DNA from 2 places in the Streptomyces mabaensis genome. Region 1 is predicted to be linked to the other one. Evidence: riboswitches for the same ligand, from Rfam matches in the RefSeq annotation. Region 1 holds a riboswitch; the other holds the start of a gene.
What was found. Region 1 has a riboswitch for glycine ahead of gcvT (glycine cleavage system aminomethyltransferase GcvT). Riboswitches for the same ligand answer to the same signal wherever they lie in the genome.

Region 1 (6,788 bases):
CTGGCCTGGCCCGGCTCCGCCTTGAAGCTGACGAGCTGGCGGGTGTAGTAGCGGGCGAAGTCCCACATGAAGCCGTAGTAACCGCGCTGCGGGTCCCACGAGTCGGCGTCCTGCGTGCCGACGAACTTCAGGGTGCCGCCCTTCTTGTCGGACGGGTTGGCCACCTTGCCGATGCCCGCGTTGAATCCGGGCGCCTTGCCGGCACCGTCCTGCTCGTCGTCCTTGCCGTTGCCGCCACATGCGGTGGTGGACAGCAGGGCCGCGAGCACGACAGCCGTGCCTGCGGCAAGCCTGCGCTTCGACGTGCGATGGGTTGTCACGATGCTCGCAACCTCCGTTGTAGTCACGGTCTTTTCGGGGCCGTGGTTCTTGGCTGTCGCTCCTGACTGGTCGGCAGGGGCTGGGTGTCCGCAGGGACGTGTGGGGCGTGGGGGGTCAGCGGGATCCCTTGGGGTCCAGCGCGTCCCGTACGCCGTCACCGAAGAGGTTGAAGGCGAGGACGGTGACGAAGATCGCCAGACCGGGGATGATCATGAAGACGGGGTCGTCCTCATAGGTGCGCACGGCTGTCTGGAGCATCTCGCCCCACGACGGAGTGGGCGGCTTGACGCCGACGCCGAGGAAGCTCAGGGCTGCTTCGGTCAGGATGTTGGTGGGGATCATCAGCGTCGCGTAGACGGTGATCGGGGCCACCAGGTTCGGCAGCAGCTCACGGAAGAGGATGTACGCCCGTCCCGCACCCAGGCTGCGCGCAGCCTCGACGTACTCTCGCTCACGCAGCGAGAGCGTCTGGCCGCGGACGATACGGCCGATGTACGGCCAGCCGAAGAAGCCGATCACGAGCACGAGCACCGCGATCCGCAGGCCCGAGCCGGAGAAGCCGAAGAGCGCGTTCGGGGTGACCGAGATCAGCGCGATGATGAAGAGCAGCTGCGGGAAGGCGAGCAGCAGGTCCATCACCCGGCTGACCGCCGCGTCGACCCAGCCGCCGAAGTAGCCGGCGACGACGCCGAAGATGGTGCCGAGCGAGACCGCGACGAACGCGGAGAGGAAGGCGACCAGCAGGGAGATCCGGGCGCCGTAGACGATCCGGCTGAACACGTCGCGGCCGTTGACCGGCTCAACTCCCAGCAGGAATTCGGAGCTGATGCCGCCCCAGGAGCCGATCGGGGTGCCGAGGAGCGGGTCGATCTGGTCCTCGTGCAGCTCCTCCGGCGGATGACCGAACAGGCTCACGATCAGCGGGGCGAAGATCGCGACCAGAACCAGCAGAAGCACCACGACGCCGCCGGCCAGAGCGATCTTGTCGCGCTTCAGCCGGATCCAGGCGATCTTCCACGGGGACCGTCCCTCGATCGCCTTCTGGGGAACATCGGCGGCGACGTCGACAGCTGCGGTCTCGGCCGCGCTCGTGTCGTGCAGTGGTGCCGTCATCGGTGTGGGGACCCCTCTCGGCCGACGGTGGCCGGCCCATGCCCGCCGCTGTAGCGGCTTCGTTCCATCAATGGTGCAAATGGTGCGCGTGGTGCGTAAATTGCTCGATGGAGCAGCTGGTACGCAGGACCGTCGGGTCCTTGTTGCGGGAGTCTTCAACGCTGCCGCGATCACCCGCCAGACCTGGCGGGGAATGGATGCGCAACCGTGATGTGGCCAGGAGGCTTCCGTTATGCGGACGCGGTGATCGGCTCAGCGGAGCAAGACGGCCCGTATCGCCCGGATCGGACACGTAAGTCAACGTGTGCTGGATACACGGGAATTGCCCGGAAGGTGACAGAAGCCGGGCCGAGGGGGCGGGGTACGGGGCCGGGGGAAGGGCCGGGGAGGGCCGGAAGGGGCCGCCGCCCTCGGGGTCAGTACGTGCCCTGGTACCCCGAGGCCGCCGGGGGCGCCGCGGCGGGCTGGTGGGCCTCGCGGTCGTAGAACGGCCGGGCGTTCGCCCGCAGCCACATCACGACCGGGTCGTACTCGTCGGACATCGCGACCGTGGAGACAGGCAGCCCCTCCGGGACGGCGCCGAGGGACTGCCGCATCATCGTGCGGGCCGCCTCCACCGACGGCGCGGTCGTGTCGTAGAGATCGAGGCCGATGGCCAGGTACGGAGTACCGACCGCCGGCTGGACCCAGGCGCGGCGCAATGCGCGGACCGGGCCCGTGCGATGGGCGTTCTGCGTGAGCTGGGCGTAGAACTGCGGGATCTCGATGGCGGGTTCGGAGAGCCGCAGCGGTCCGGCGGGCATCCGCTCCAGGCCGGTGGCGATCCGGCGCAGGTCGGCCCACGGGATGCCCACGCCGCCGCCGGGGGCGTGCGGGTTGAGCCAGATCCCCCAGCCGTCGGGGTAGAGGGCGCAGGCGATGTCACGGCCGGTGGTCACCTCGCAGGCACGGTTCCAGCCGCTGGCGGCGAGCTCCTGGGTAGAGGTGACGCAGGGCGCGTAACCGTGTCCGTCGACGTCCATGTTCCCGTACTGCGCGTCGGGTGAGCCGGCCTGGCCCTGCCAGAGCAGCATCCAGACCTGGCCGTCCGCGAGGGCGTGCAGCAGCGCCTCGTAGGCGTCGTAGCGCCCCGGCGTCACCTGGCGGAGCATGTGCTCGACCTGCCCGGCCGCCGCCGTGCCTGACGCACTCACCTGGGACCCGCCCCTCTTCCGTCCACCGTGCCGGCCCGCGGTCACGGGGCCGACGGCCGCCTGCGGTGCACACGCGTGCGGCCAGGTCATCAAACCAGCTTAAGCGGCAGTCCTGACACCGCCTTGACGCATGACTTCGCGCACGCGGGCACGGCTGCGGCCGCGGTCGGCTAGGGCTCGCGCCGGTAGAACGGCTGCACCCGCTCCAGCAGCCATTCGCTCACCGGGTCCTGAGCCACATCGAGCAGCACCAGGTTGACCGGCCAGGGGACCTGGGCCCGGCCCAATGCCCGGCCCAGGGCGTCCATCGGCGCGTTGCGCTCGGCAGGCTCCCAGGCGAGCAACTCGACGCCGACGAACAGCACCGGGGCGTCGCCCTCGATGCTGGCCAGGCAGCGCCGGGCGGAACGCACCACGCCGGACGCCGCGAACTCCTCCGACGCCGTCGCCAGGAAGTCGACCGGGTCGTCCTGCCAGTCCGGCTCGAAGAGCCGCACCCGGCCGCCGCTCGCGGGGCCGTCCAGCGGCGTGCGGCCGACCCGGCACAGCTCGGCGACGGCCTCGGGCGGCAGTGGGACGCCCACCGTGCCGTCCGGGTTCACCGCGATGCCCAGCTGCGGCGGCAGGCCGCGGGCGAACTCCCGGGCGGGCGCGACGGTGAACGGCATGTGCGAACCCGCGCAGTGCAGGAACTGCTGCTCGGAGCTGAAGACTGGCACGTACGCGGCGCCGTGGATGTCCATGGTGGGCAGGTCGAGATTCGGGCTGTCGGGACCGCCCCCGTTGGGCAGCGGCACCCAGACATGGCTGCGCCCGAGCACCTCGATCAGCCGGCCTCCGGCGGCGGGGTTCCCGACCGAGGCGGCCAGCACCTCTTCGAGCTCGTTGACCGGCCAGCCGCCGTACGGAGCGCCCTGCGCCGGAATGTCCATGTTCACCGTGATCCCTTCCCGCCACGCTGCCGCGCCACCTGCGGGAACCCTAAACCGTCACTCGGCGCGGCCGTCGGCCGGTGTGAAGGTGATCCGGTGCAGGGCGCCCGCCGCGCTCCGGTCCAGCAGGACGGCCGAGGCGCAGCCGGCCGGCAGCCGGCCGTTCTCCGCGTCGCCCACCAGCCGGCCGACCGCCCGCCGGTGCCGGGAGAAGGCGTACCCGGAGACGCCGCGGCCCCGCTCGGCCTGGCCCTCCAGGGCGGTCTCGGGGGTGACGTCGAGCAGCACCAGATGGAGCGCGCTCCCCCGGCGCCGGGCCTCGCGGGCCAGCAGCCGCCGCACCCACGCCTGCGTCCCGCAGTCATGCACGACGACGCTCTCGCCCGAGCGGAGTGCCCGCCACAGCCCGGCGTAGTGCGCGACGCGCACCAGGATGCGGTAGACCGCGTACGGCAGGAAGCCGGGCATCCGGGCCTCCCAGCGCTCCCGGACGTCCTGGGAGTCGATGCTGCGCGTCGCCGCGGTGCGCTTGATCAGCGTGCTCTTGCCGCTGCCCGGCAGGCCCGAGACGACCACCACGTCTCCCGCGGCGAAGTCGAGGCCGCGCGGGCCGCGGCCGGGCCGGTCCCGCAGGTCGCGGACCAGGGGCTCGGGCCGCCCGAGGGCCTCCCCGGGCACGGGCACGCCTGGTTGCGCGGTGACCGCGCCCTGCGCGACCCCCGCGGTCGTCGCATACGCCCCAGGCCTCGTCAAATTGATCGTCCTCCCCCGGTTCGGGTTCACACCTACCCTGTCACCGAGTGTAAAGAAGCGGTAATGAGGCACAAGCGTTTTGCCGTTCGCGCCGGGTTCGGGGCCGGGCCCCCGTTCTGCTCCGATGCGTGCAATGATGTCCGCGCCAACTGCATAAAGGCCGCTTGAACCTGCGCGGGAGAGTCCCGGCCACCTGTGTGTGCCGGGCGCCGAAGGAGCAAGTCCCTCCCTTGAATCTCTCAGGCCCCGTACCGCGCGGGCGAGGCACATCTGAAAAGCGGGCCGCTGCCAGGTGGCTCCACCCAAGGTGCAAGTCACGACTGCGTACAGCCGACTGTACGTACAGGTCGTGGTGAACCTCTCAGGTTCCGATGACAGATGGGGAGGAAAGTCCTCATCGGCCATGCCCTGGGAGCCACCCCCATGACGAACACCCCCCGTTTGACCGCCCTCGATGCCGTGCATCGCGCGCTGGGCGCGACCATGACCGACTTCGCGGGCTGGGACATGCCGCTGCGGTACGGCAGCGAACGCGACGAGCACAACGCGGTCCGCACCAAGGCCGGTCTCTTCGACCTCTCCCACATGGGTGAGATCACGGTCACCGGCCCCGAAGCCGCGAACTGCCTGGACTACGCCCTGGTGGGCAACATCGGCAGTGTCGCCGTGGGCCGCGCCCGCTACACGATGATCTGCCAGGAGGACGGCGGCATCCTCGACGACCTGATCGTCTACCGCCTCGGCGAGACCGAGTACATGGTCGTCGCCAACGCCTCCAACGCCCAGACCGTGCTGGACGCGATCACCGCCCGCGCCGAGGACTTCGACGCCGAGGTCCGCGACGACCGTGACGCGTACGCGCTCATCGCCATCCAGGGCCCCGAGTCCCCCGGCATCCTGAAGTCGCTGACCGACGCCGACCTGGACGGGCTGAAGTACTACGCCGGCCTGCCCGGCACGGTCGCCGGTGTCCCCGCGCTGATCGCCCGTACGGGCTACACCGGCGAAGACGGTTTCGAGCTGTTCGTCGACCCGCAGCACGCCGAGAAGCTGTGGCAGGCCCTGACCGAGGCGGGCACCCCCGTCGGCCTCGTCCCGGCCGGACTGTCCTGCCGCGACACGCTCCGCCTGGAGGCGGGCATGCCGCTGTACGGGCACGAGCTGACCACCGCGCTGACGCCGTTCGACGCGGGCCTCGGCCGGGTCGTCAAGTTCGAGAAGACCTCCAACGACGGCAAGTTCGTGGGCCGGGCGGCCCTGGAAGCCGCCGCCGAGCGCGCCGCGACCAAGCCCCCGCGCAAGCTGGTCGGCCTGATCGCCGAAGGCCGCCGGGTGCCCCGTGCCGGCTTCGCCGTTGTCGCCGACGGCAAGGTCGTCGGCGAGGTCACCTCGGGCGCGCCCTCCCCGACGCTCGGCAAGCCGCTCGCCATGGCGTACGTGGACGCCGCACACGCCGAGCCCGGCACCTCCGGCGTGGGCGTCGACATTCGCGGTACCCATGAGCCGTACGAGGTCGTGGCGCTCCCCTTCTACAAGCGCCAGAAGTGACCTCGCACACGCGCGTCTCACTCTTCAAGACATCAGTCCAACATCACTCCCCCGCATCCAGGAGAATCAGGCCATGAGCAACCCCCAGCAGCTTCGTTACAGCAAGGAGCACGAGTGGCTGTCGGCCGTCGAGGACGGCGTGTCGACGGTCGGCATCACGGAGTTCGCCGCGAACGCGCTCGGCGACGTCGTCTTCGCCCAGCTGCCTGAGGTGGGCGACACCGTTGCCGCCGGCGAGACCTGCGGCGAGCTGGAGTCGACCAAGTCCGTCAGCGACCTGTACTCCCCCGTCTCCGGTGAGGTCACCGAGATCAACCAGAACGTCGTTGACGACCCGTCGCTCGTGAACACCGCCCCGTACGAGGAGGGATGGCTGTTCAAGGTGCGCGTCTCCGACGCGCCGGACGATCTGCTCTCCGCCGACGAGTACGCCGCCCTCTCCGGCAACTGAGACCCCCAGGGACCGTGATGTCTTCGAAGTCGCTTCTGAACACCTCCCTCCATGAGCTGGACCCGGACGTCGCCGCCGCTGTCGACGCCGAGCTCCACCGTCAGCAGTCCACCCTCGAAATGATCGCTTCGGAGAACTTCGCTCCGGTCGCGGTCATGGAGGCCCAGGGCTCCGTTCTGACGAACAAGTACGCCGAGGGCTACCCCGGCCGCCGCTACTACGGCGGCTGCGAGCACGTCGACGTGGTCGAGCAGATCGCGATCGACCGCATCAAGGCACTGTTCGGCGCCGAGCACGCCAATGTCCAGCCCCACTCCGGCGCCCAGGCCAACGCGGCCGCGATGTTCGCGCTGCTGAAGCCGGGCGACACGATCATGGGTCTGAACCTGGCCCACGGCGGGCACCTGACCCACGGCATGAAGATCAACTTCTCCGGCAAGCTCTACAACGTGGTCGCCTACCACGTCGAGGAGACCA
Region 2 (6,788 bases), on a different contig from region 1:
GGCCCGGGCGGTGACATTCACGGTGGCCAGGGCGCGTCTTCTGTTGACCCTGCGGCATCGGGCCGCATAGGTTTCGGGGAACCATCAACCTCAAGTACGGGTGGAGGGTTTACCCCCGACCCGTACGCATCCAGTGGCCCCGCGGGGCAGCCGCGGCAGGAGGATCCGTCCATGTCGGCCTTGCCGGTTTGTACCAGGTGCGGGCACCGCAACGCCGAGGCCAGTCGGTTCTGCTCCAACTGCGGAGCGCCGCTGCGGGCCGGGCTCACCCCCGAGCGCCCCTCGGAGACGACCTCGACCATCTCCATCTCGGGCCTTGAGGCGTACGAGGCGGAGGCGACGGGCCAGACCGCCGCGCCCTCGCTGTCCCCGGAGGCCCAGGCGGCGGTCGACGCCCTGCCGCTCGGCTCCGCCCTCCTGGTCGTGCGCCGCGGACCGAACTCGGGCAGCCGGTTCCTCCTCGACAGCGACCTGACCACGGCCGGCCGCCATCCGCAGAGCGACATCTTCCTGGACGACGTGACGGTCTCCCGGCGGCATGTGGAGTTCCGCAGGGGACCGGACGGCGGATTCACCGTGGCCGACGTCGGCAGCCTCAACGGCACCTACGTCAACCGTGAGCGAATCGACTCCGTCGCACTGGCGAACGGCGACGAGGTGCAGATCGGCAAGTACCGACTGGTCTTCTACGCGAGCCAGCGGGGCATCTGACCCGTCAGGGAAGGTCCATGCTGCGAACACCGACGGGCGGTGCCGGGCACGGCACCGCCACCGCGGGCGGGCGGCTGGTGAGCATCGGAACGGTGCTGAACCTGCTGCGCGACGAGTTTCCCGAAGTCACCATCTCCAAGATCCGGTTTCTGGAAACGGAAGGGCTCGTAGAGCCGCAGCGCACGCCCTCCGGTTACCGCAAGTTCAGCCCCGAGGACGTGGAGCGGCTCGCCCGGGTGCTGCGCATGCAGCGCGATCACTATCTTCCGCTGAAAGTCATCCGCGAGCATCTGGACACGACGGCCCGCGGGGAGCGGCCGCGCCTGCCCGGGCCGCAGCGGGAGCGGACGGCCGGAGCTCTCGATCAGGAGCCGGAGCAGCCGACCGTCCCACGGGTGGGCCGGGCCGAGCTGCTCGCCGCCGCCGAGGTCGGCGAGGAGCAGCTCGTCGAATGGGAGTCGTACGGCCTGATCGCGCCGGCCTCCGGGGGCGGCTACGACGCCGAGACGGTCACCGTGGCCCGACTGATCGCGGACCTCGGGCGTTTCGGCCTCGAGCCCCGCCATCTCCGGGCCATGAAGGCTGCCGCGGACCGGGAGGCGGGGCTGGTCGAGCAGGTGGTGGCGCCGCTGCGCAGGCACCGTAATCCGCAGACCAGGGCGCATGCCGAGGCCACCGTGAAAGAGCTTGCCGCCCTCTCCGTACGCCTCCATGCGGCGCTGGTGCAGACCTCCCTCGGGGTGCGCCTGCACTGACCCGGGGGAGCCCGACTACCCAAACCTGCCGGGCAGGTCCTAGGGTTGCTGTGTGAACGAGCTCGACGTTGTGGGTGTCCGGGTGGAAATGCCCTCCAACCAACCGATCGTGCTCCTGCGTGAAGTGGGAGGCGATCGGTACCTCCCCATCTGGATCGGACCGGGGGAGGCGACCGCGATCGCCTTCGCTCAGCAGGGCATGGCCCCCGCCAGACCGCTGACCCACGACCTGTTCAAGGACGTGCTGGAGGCGGTCGGACAGGAGCTGACCGAAGTCCGGATCACGGACCTGCGGGAAGGCGTCTTCTACGCGGAGCTGGTGTTCGCCAGCGGCGTGGAGGTCAGCGCGAGGCCCTCCGACGCCATAGCGCTGGCGCTGCGCACCGGAACGCCGATCTACGGCAGTGACGGCGTGCTGGACGACGCCGGTATCGCCATCCCGGACGAGCAGGAGGACGAGGTGGAGAAGTTCCGCGAGTTCCTCGACCAGATCTCACCGGAGGACTTCGGGACCAAGGGCCAGTGAGTTTCCCGCGGGGAGCCTTCGGCGCATTCGAGAAGCCTTTCCCCGTATGGGGATACGGGAAACCACTCTCAGGGTGATTATCACTCGGCGTGCCGAGTGTGGCGATCGTTGACGCACCCCTGGTGACTGCCTACCGTCGAGTGGGCAGGTCAAGGACGGAGGGTCGGCGTGAGTAGCAGCGGCGGCGGTACGGCGGGGGGTGCCTCCGGACGGAGTCCGGGGGGAAGCGGGCCGTTTCCGCTTCACAGCAGTGCGGCCGGCCCCACAGCCCGTCAGCAGGGCCCGGGGGGCCCCAACGGAGCAGCGACCGAACAGGTCGGCTACCGGGGGCCGACGGCGTGTGCGGCGGCGGGGATCACGTACAGGCAGCTCGACTACTGGGCGCGCACCGGACTGGTCGAGCCGAGTGTGCGGCCCGCTCATGGTTCGGGGACCCAGCGGCTGTACAGCTTCCGGGACGTCGTAGTCCTCAAGATCGTGAAGCGTTTCCTGGACACGGGGGTGGCTCTCCAGAACATCCGCACCGCGGTGCAGCATCTGCGTGCCCGCGGGTTCTCCGATCTGGAGCGGATGACGCTGATGAGCGACGGGGCCACGGTGTACGAGTGCACCTCGCCCGACGAGGTCGTCGACCTCCTCCAGGGCGGCCAGGGCGTCTTCGGGATCGCCGTGGGTGTGGTGTGGCGCGATGTCGAGAGCGCGTTGTCCCAGCTGCACGGCGAGCGCATCGACACCGGCGAGACGCTGGTCGGGCACCATCCGGCCGACGAGCTGGCCAGACGCCGCAACAGGGCGGTCTGAGGGGTCCGGGGCCGGTACGCGCGTGCGGGGCGTTGTTCACGTGCGGGGCGTTGTCAGTGGTGTAGGGCAGCATCGGTGATGTGAGAGCCGCGCCCACGATTCTGCATCTCGACATGGATGCCTTCTACGCCGCCGTGGAGCAGGCCGCGAAGCCCAGCCTGCGCGGCAAGCCGGTGGTGGTCGGCGGGCTGGGGCCGCGCGGGGTCGTCGCCACCGCGTCGTACGAGGCCAGGCGCTTCGGCGTGCACTCCGCGATGCCGATGGCGCAGGCCCGGCGGCTGGCCCCCAACGCGGCGTATCTGGTGCCCCGCTTCTCGCTGTACCGCGCGGTCAGCGACCAGGTGATGGAGCTGCTGGGCCGGCTGTCGCCGCTGGTCGAGCCGCTGAGCCTCGACGAGGCGTTCGTCGATCTGGAGGCGGGCGGGTCGGCCGACGACTCGGCGTCCGCGCGGGCGACCGGTGAGCGGCTGCGCCGGGACATCCTGGCGGGTACCGGGCTGACGGGTTCGGTGGGGCTCGCGGGGTCCAAGATGCTGGCCAAGATCGCCTCGGAGCAGGCCAAACCGGACGGTCTGGTGCTTGTCGAGCCGGGAACGGAGCGCGAGCTGCTGGCCCCCATGCCGGTCCGGACGCTGCCGGGAGTGGGGCCGGCCACCGGCGAGCATCTGCGGCGAGCCGGGATGACCACGATCGCGGAGCTGGCGGAGGCCGGGGAGGACGAGCTGGTCAGGCTGTTGGGGCGGGCACACGGGGGATCGCTGTACCGGATGGCGCAGGGGCTGGACGACCGGCCGGTGGTCGCCGAGCGGGATGCGAAATCGGTGTCCGTCGAGGACACGTTCGACGTCGACCTGCACGACAGGGGCCGGGTGCAGGCGGAAGTGCAGCGGCTCGCCGACCGGTGTACGCAGCGCCTGCGGGAGGCGGGGCGGTCCGGCCGCACGGTCGTGCTGAAGGTGCGCCGGTACGACTTCTCGACGCTGACCCGCTCGGAGACGCTGCGGGGACCGACGGACGACCGGACGGTGGTGCGCGAGGCCGCGGCGCGGCTGCTGGAGGCGGTGGACACCACGGGTGGGGTCCGGCTGCTGGGCGTGGGCGTCACGGGTCTGGCGGACTTCACGCAGGAGGATCTCTTCGCGCAGGCGGCGGGAGCGAATGCGGAGGCACCCCCCGAGCCGGCCGCGGCCCCGGCGGGGCCCCCGGCCGGCCCCGGTACGGAGGCCCCGGCGGCGCGTCCCGCGGGTGGGTCGCCCGCGGGTCCTGTCGGCGCCCATGCAGGCGACCCGGTCGTGGGCAGGGCCGGGCGCACCACTGGGCTTGCGGCCGAGCACCGGAGTGCGGACGAAGCGGGGCGCCATGCCGGCGTCGCGCAGGCTGCTGGGGAGTCGTTGGCGGAGCGGAGGTGGCCGGCCGGGCACGACGTCCGGCACGCCGTGTACGGGGCGGGATGGGTGCAGGGAAGTGGGGTGGGGCGGGTGACCGTACGGTTCGAGGAGCCCGGCTCGGAGCCGGGCCGGGTGCGGACGTTCAGAGTCGACGATCCCGAGCTGGAGCTGTCCGAGCCGTTGCCGCTCGTCGGCCGGGTCGCGGATCAGGCGTCGTCGGTGCCGGCGATCCGGCCGAAGTCCCGGTCCGGAGGAGTGGAGGCGGGGGAGGGCGGCGGACCCGCCAGCCCACCGGGGAAGGACACGTCGAGCCCGTAGTGGTGGTAGAGCTGAAGCTCCTGCTCCGGGGAGAGATGGCGGCCCACACCGAAGTCGGGCGCGTCCTTGATGAGCGCCCGTTCGAACGGAACCCGCAGGCCGCCTTCGACGACCTCGCTGGGCTCCAGCGGGACGAACGCGTCACGGCTGAACAGTCCGGTCCGTACGGCCGCCCACTCCGGCATTCCCGTGGCATCGTCGAGGTAGACCTCGTCAATGGTGCCGATCTTGGTGCCATTGCGGTCGAACGCCTTGCGGCCGATCAGGCTGCGCGGATCGATGTCGGTCTGCACGGTCCCTCCAATTGGTCGCAACTGCTCCGTAAAGACTACAAAAGTGCACATTTGGGGTGGCGGCCACTCGGGGGACCTTTACAGACGGCGCTGGTAGGCTGGCTGTCGGCTGCTGACCCCATGCGGGAGAGTCCTCCGAATGCAGTAGACGGAGGCGCCGAAGGAGCAAATCCTCCCCGGAATCTCTCAGGCACACGTACCGCACGGACGAGGTCACTCTGGAAAGCAGGGCGGGCGTCGGGCGGTACGTTCCGGATCCCCTCCTCACCGACGGTGAAAGCCGGCGCGCCTTGGGCGGGCCGGTGAAACTCTCAGGTTGAGATGACAGAGGGGGAGGCCGTCCGGGCACCCGCGCCGCGGTGCCCCTCGCAGGTCGTCAGACCAGGAGGCCTCCCGATGACCGCCAACCGCATTCCGCTCTCCCAGCTGGAACACGGCATTCCGTTCGAGCGCCGCCACATCGGCCCCGATGCCGAGGCCCAGGCCAAGATGCTCGCGCAGGTCGGCTACGGCTCGCTCGACGAGCTCACGGCCGCTGCGGTACCCGAGGTGATCAAGAGCGCAGAATCGCTTCGCCTTCCCGGCGCCCGCTCCGAGGCCGAGGTGCTCGCCGAGCTGCGTTCCCTCGCGGAGCGCAACCAGGTGCTCGCCCCGATGATCGGGCTCGGCTACTACGGCACCTTCACCCCGCCGGTGATCCTCCGCAACGTCATGGAGAACCCGGCCTGGTACACCGCGTACACCCCCTACCAGCCGGAGATCTCGCAGGGCCGCCTGGAGGCGCTGCTGAACTTCCAGACCATGGTCGCCGAGCTCACCGGGCTGCCCACCTCCGGCGCCTCGCTGCTCGACGAGGGCACCGCGGCCGCCGAGGCCATGTCGCTCTCCCGCCGCATGGGCAAGGTCAAGAACGGCGTCTTCCTCGTCGACGCGGACACGCTGCCGCAGACCATCGCCGTGATCGAGACCCGCGCCGAGCCGACCGGTGTCGAGGTCGTCGTCGCCGACCTCTCCCAGGGCATCCCGGCCGAGGCCGCCGAGCGCGGCGTCTTCGGTGTGCTGCTCCAGTACCCGGGCGCCTCCGGCCAGGTGCGCGATCTCCAGCCGGTGATCGAGCGGGCCCACGAGCTCGGCGCGGTCGTCACGGTCGCCGCCGACCTGCTCGCCCTGACCCTGCTGACCTCCCCCGGCGCGCTCGGCGCCGACATCGCGGTCGGCACCACCCAGCGCTTCGGCGTGCCGATGGGCTTCGGCGGACCGCACGCCGGCTTCATGGCCGTACGTGAGAAGTTCGCGCGCAGCCTGCCCGGCCGCCTGGTCGGCGTCTCCGTGGATGCCGACGGCAACAAGGCGTACCGCCTGGCCCTGCAGACCCGCGAGCAGCACATCCGCCGCGAGAAGGCCACCAGCAACATCTGTACCGCGCAGGTGCTGCTCGCCGTCATGGCCGGCATGTACGCCGTCTACCACGGCCCCGAGGGGCTGAAGGGCATCGCGCGGCGCACCCACCGGTACGCCGCGCTGCTCGCCGGGGGACTGCGGGCCGGCGGCGCCGAGGTCGTGCACGGTGCGTACTTCGACACGCTCACCGTACGGGTGCCCGGCCGGGCCGCCGCGGTCGTGGCCGCCGCCCGTGAGGGCGGGGTCAACCTGCGGCTGGTCGACGCCGACCACGTCTCCGTCGCGTGCGACGAGACCACCGGCCGCACCGAGATCGCGGCCGTCTGGGCCGCCTTCGGGGTCGAGGCCGACATCGAGGCCCTCGACGCGGAAGGCACCGACGCGCTGCCCGAGAGCCTGCTGCGCACCGACGACTACCTGACCCACCCGGTCTTCCACCAGCACCGCTCCGAGACCGCGATGCTGCGCTACCTGCGCAAGCTCGCCGACCGCGACTACGCGCTGGACCGCGGCATGATCCCGCTGGGCTCCTGCACCATGAAGCTCAACGCGACCACCGAGATGGAGCCGGTGACCTGGCCGGAGTTCGCGGCGC

Region 2: it holds a riboswitch for glycine, as region 1 does, so the genes downstream of both, gcvP (aminomethyl-transferring glycine dehydrogenase) here and gcvT (glycine cleavage system aminomethyltransferase GcvT) in region 1, are expected to answer to the same signal.

What each region holds. Positions count from the first base shown of each region.
Region 1 covers NZ_JBSOPZ010000022.1:30,603-37,390, forward strand. The annotation lists gene ACWV17_RS20465 (ABC transporter substrate-binding protein) at 1-320, opposite strand, end outside; gene ACWV17_RS20470 (ABC transporter permease) at 436-1,434, opposite strand; gene ACWV17_RS20475 (enhanced serine sensitivity protein SseB C-terminal domain-containing protein) at 1,851-2,627, opposite strand; gene ACWV17_RS20480 (enhanced serine sensitivity protein SseB) at 2,798-3,559, opposite strand; gene ACWV17_RS20485 (AAA family ATPase) at 3,617-4,318, opposite strand; glycine riboswitch at 4,478-4,576, shown strand; glycine riboswitch at 4,577-4,700, shown strand; gene gcvT (glycine cleavage system aminomethyltransferase GcvT) at 4,736-5,860, shown strand; gene gcvH (glycine cleavage system protein GcvH) at 5,934-6,311, shown strand; gene glyA (serine hydroxymethyltransferase) at 6,329-6,788, shown strand, end outside.
Region 2 covers NZ_JBSOPZ010000010.1:5,883-12,670, forward strand. The annotation lists gene ACWV17_RS10780 (hypothetical protein) at 1-21, opposite strand, end outside; gene ACWV17_RS10785 (FHA domain-containing protein) at 172-711, shown strand; gene ftsR (transcriptional regulator FtsR) at 729-1,466, shown strand; gene ACWV17_RS10795 (bifunctional nuclease family protein) at 1,519-1,992, shown strand; gene ACWV17_RS10800 (MerR family transcriptional regulator) at 2,161-2,793, shown strand; gene ACWV17_RS10805 (DNA polymerase IV) at 2,874-4,499, shown strand; gene ACWV17_RS10810 (PRC-barrel domain-containing protein) at 4,388-4,792, opposite strand; glycine riboswitch at 4,906-5,004, shown strand; gene gcvP (aminomethyl-transferring glycine dehydrogenase) at 5,189-6,788, shown strand, end outside.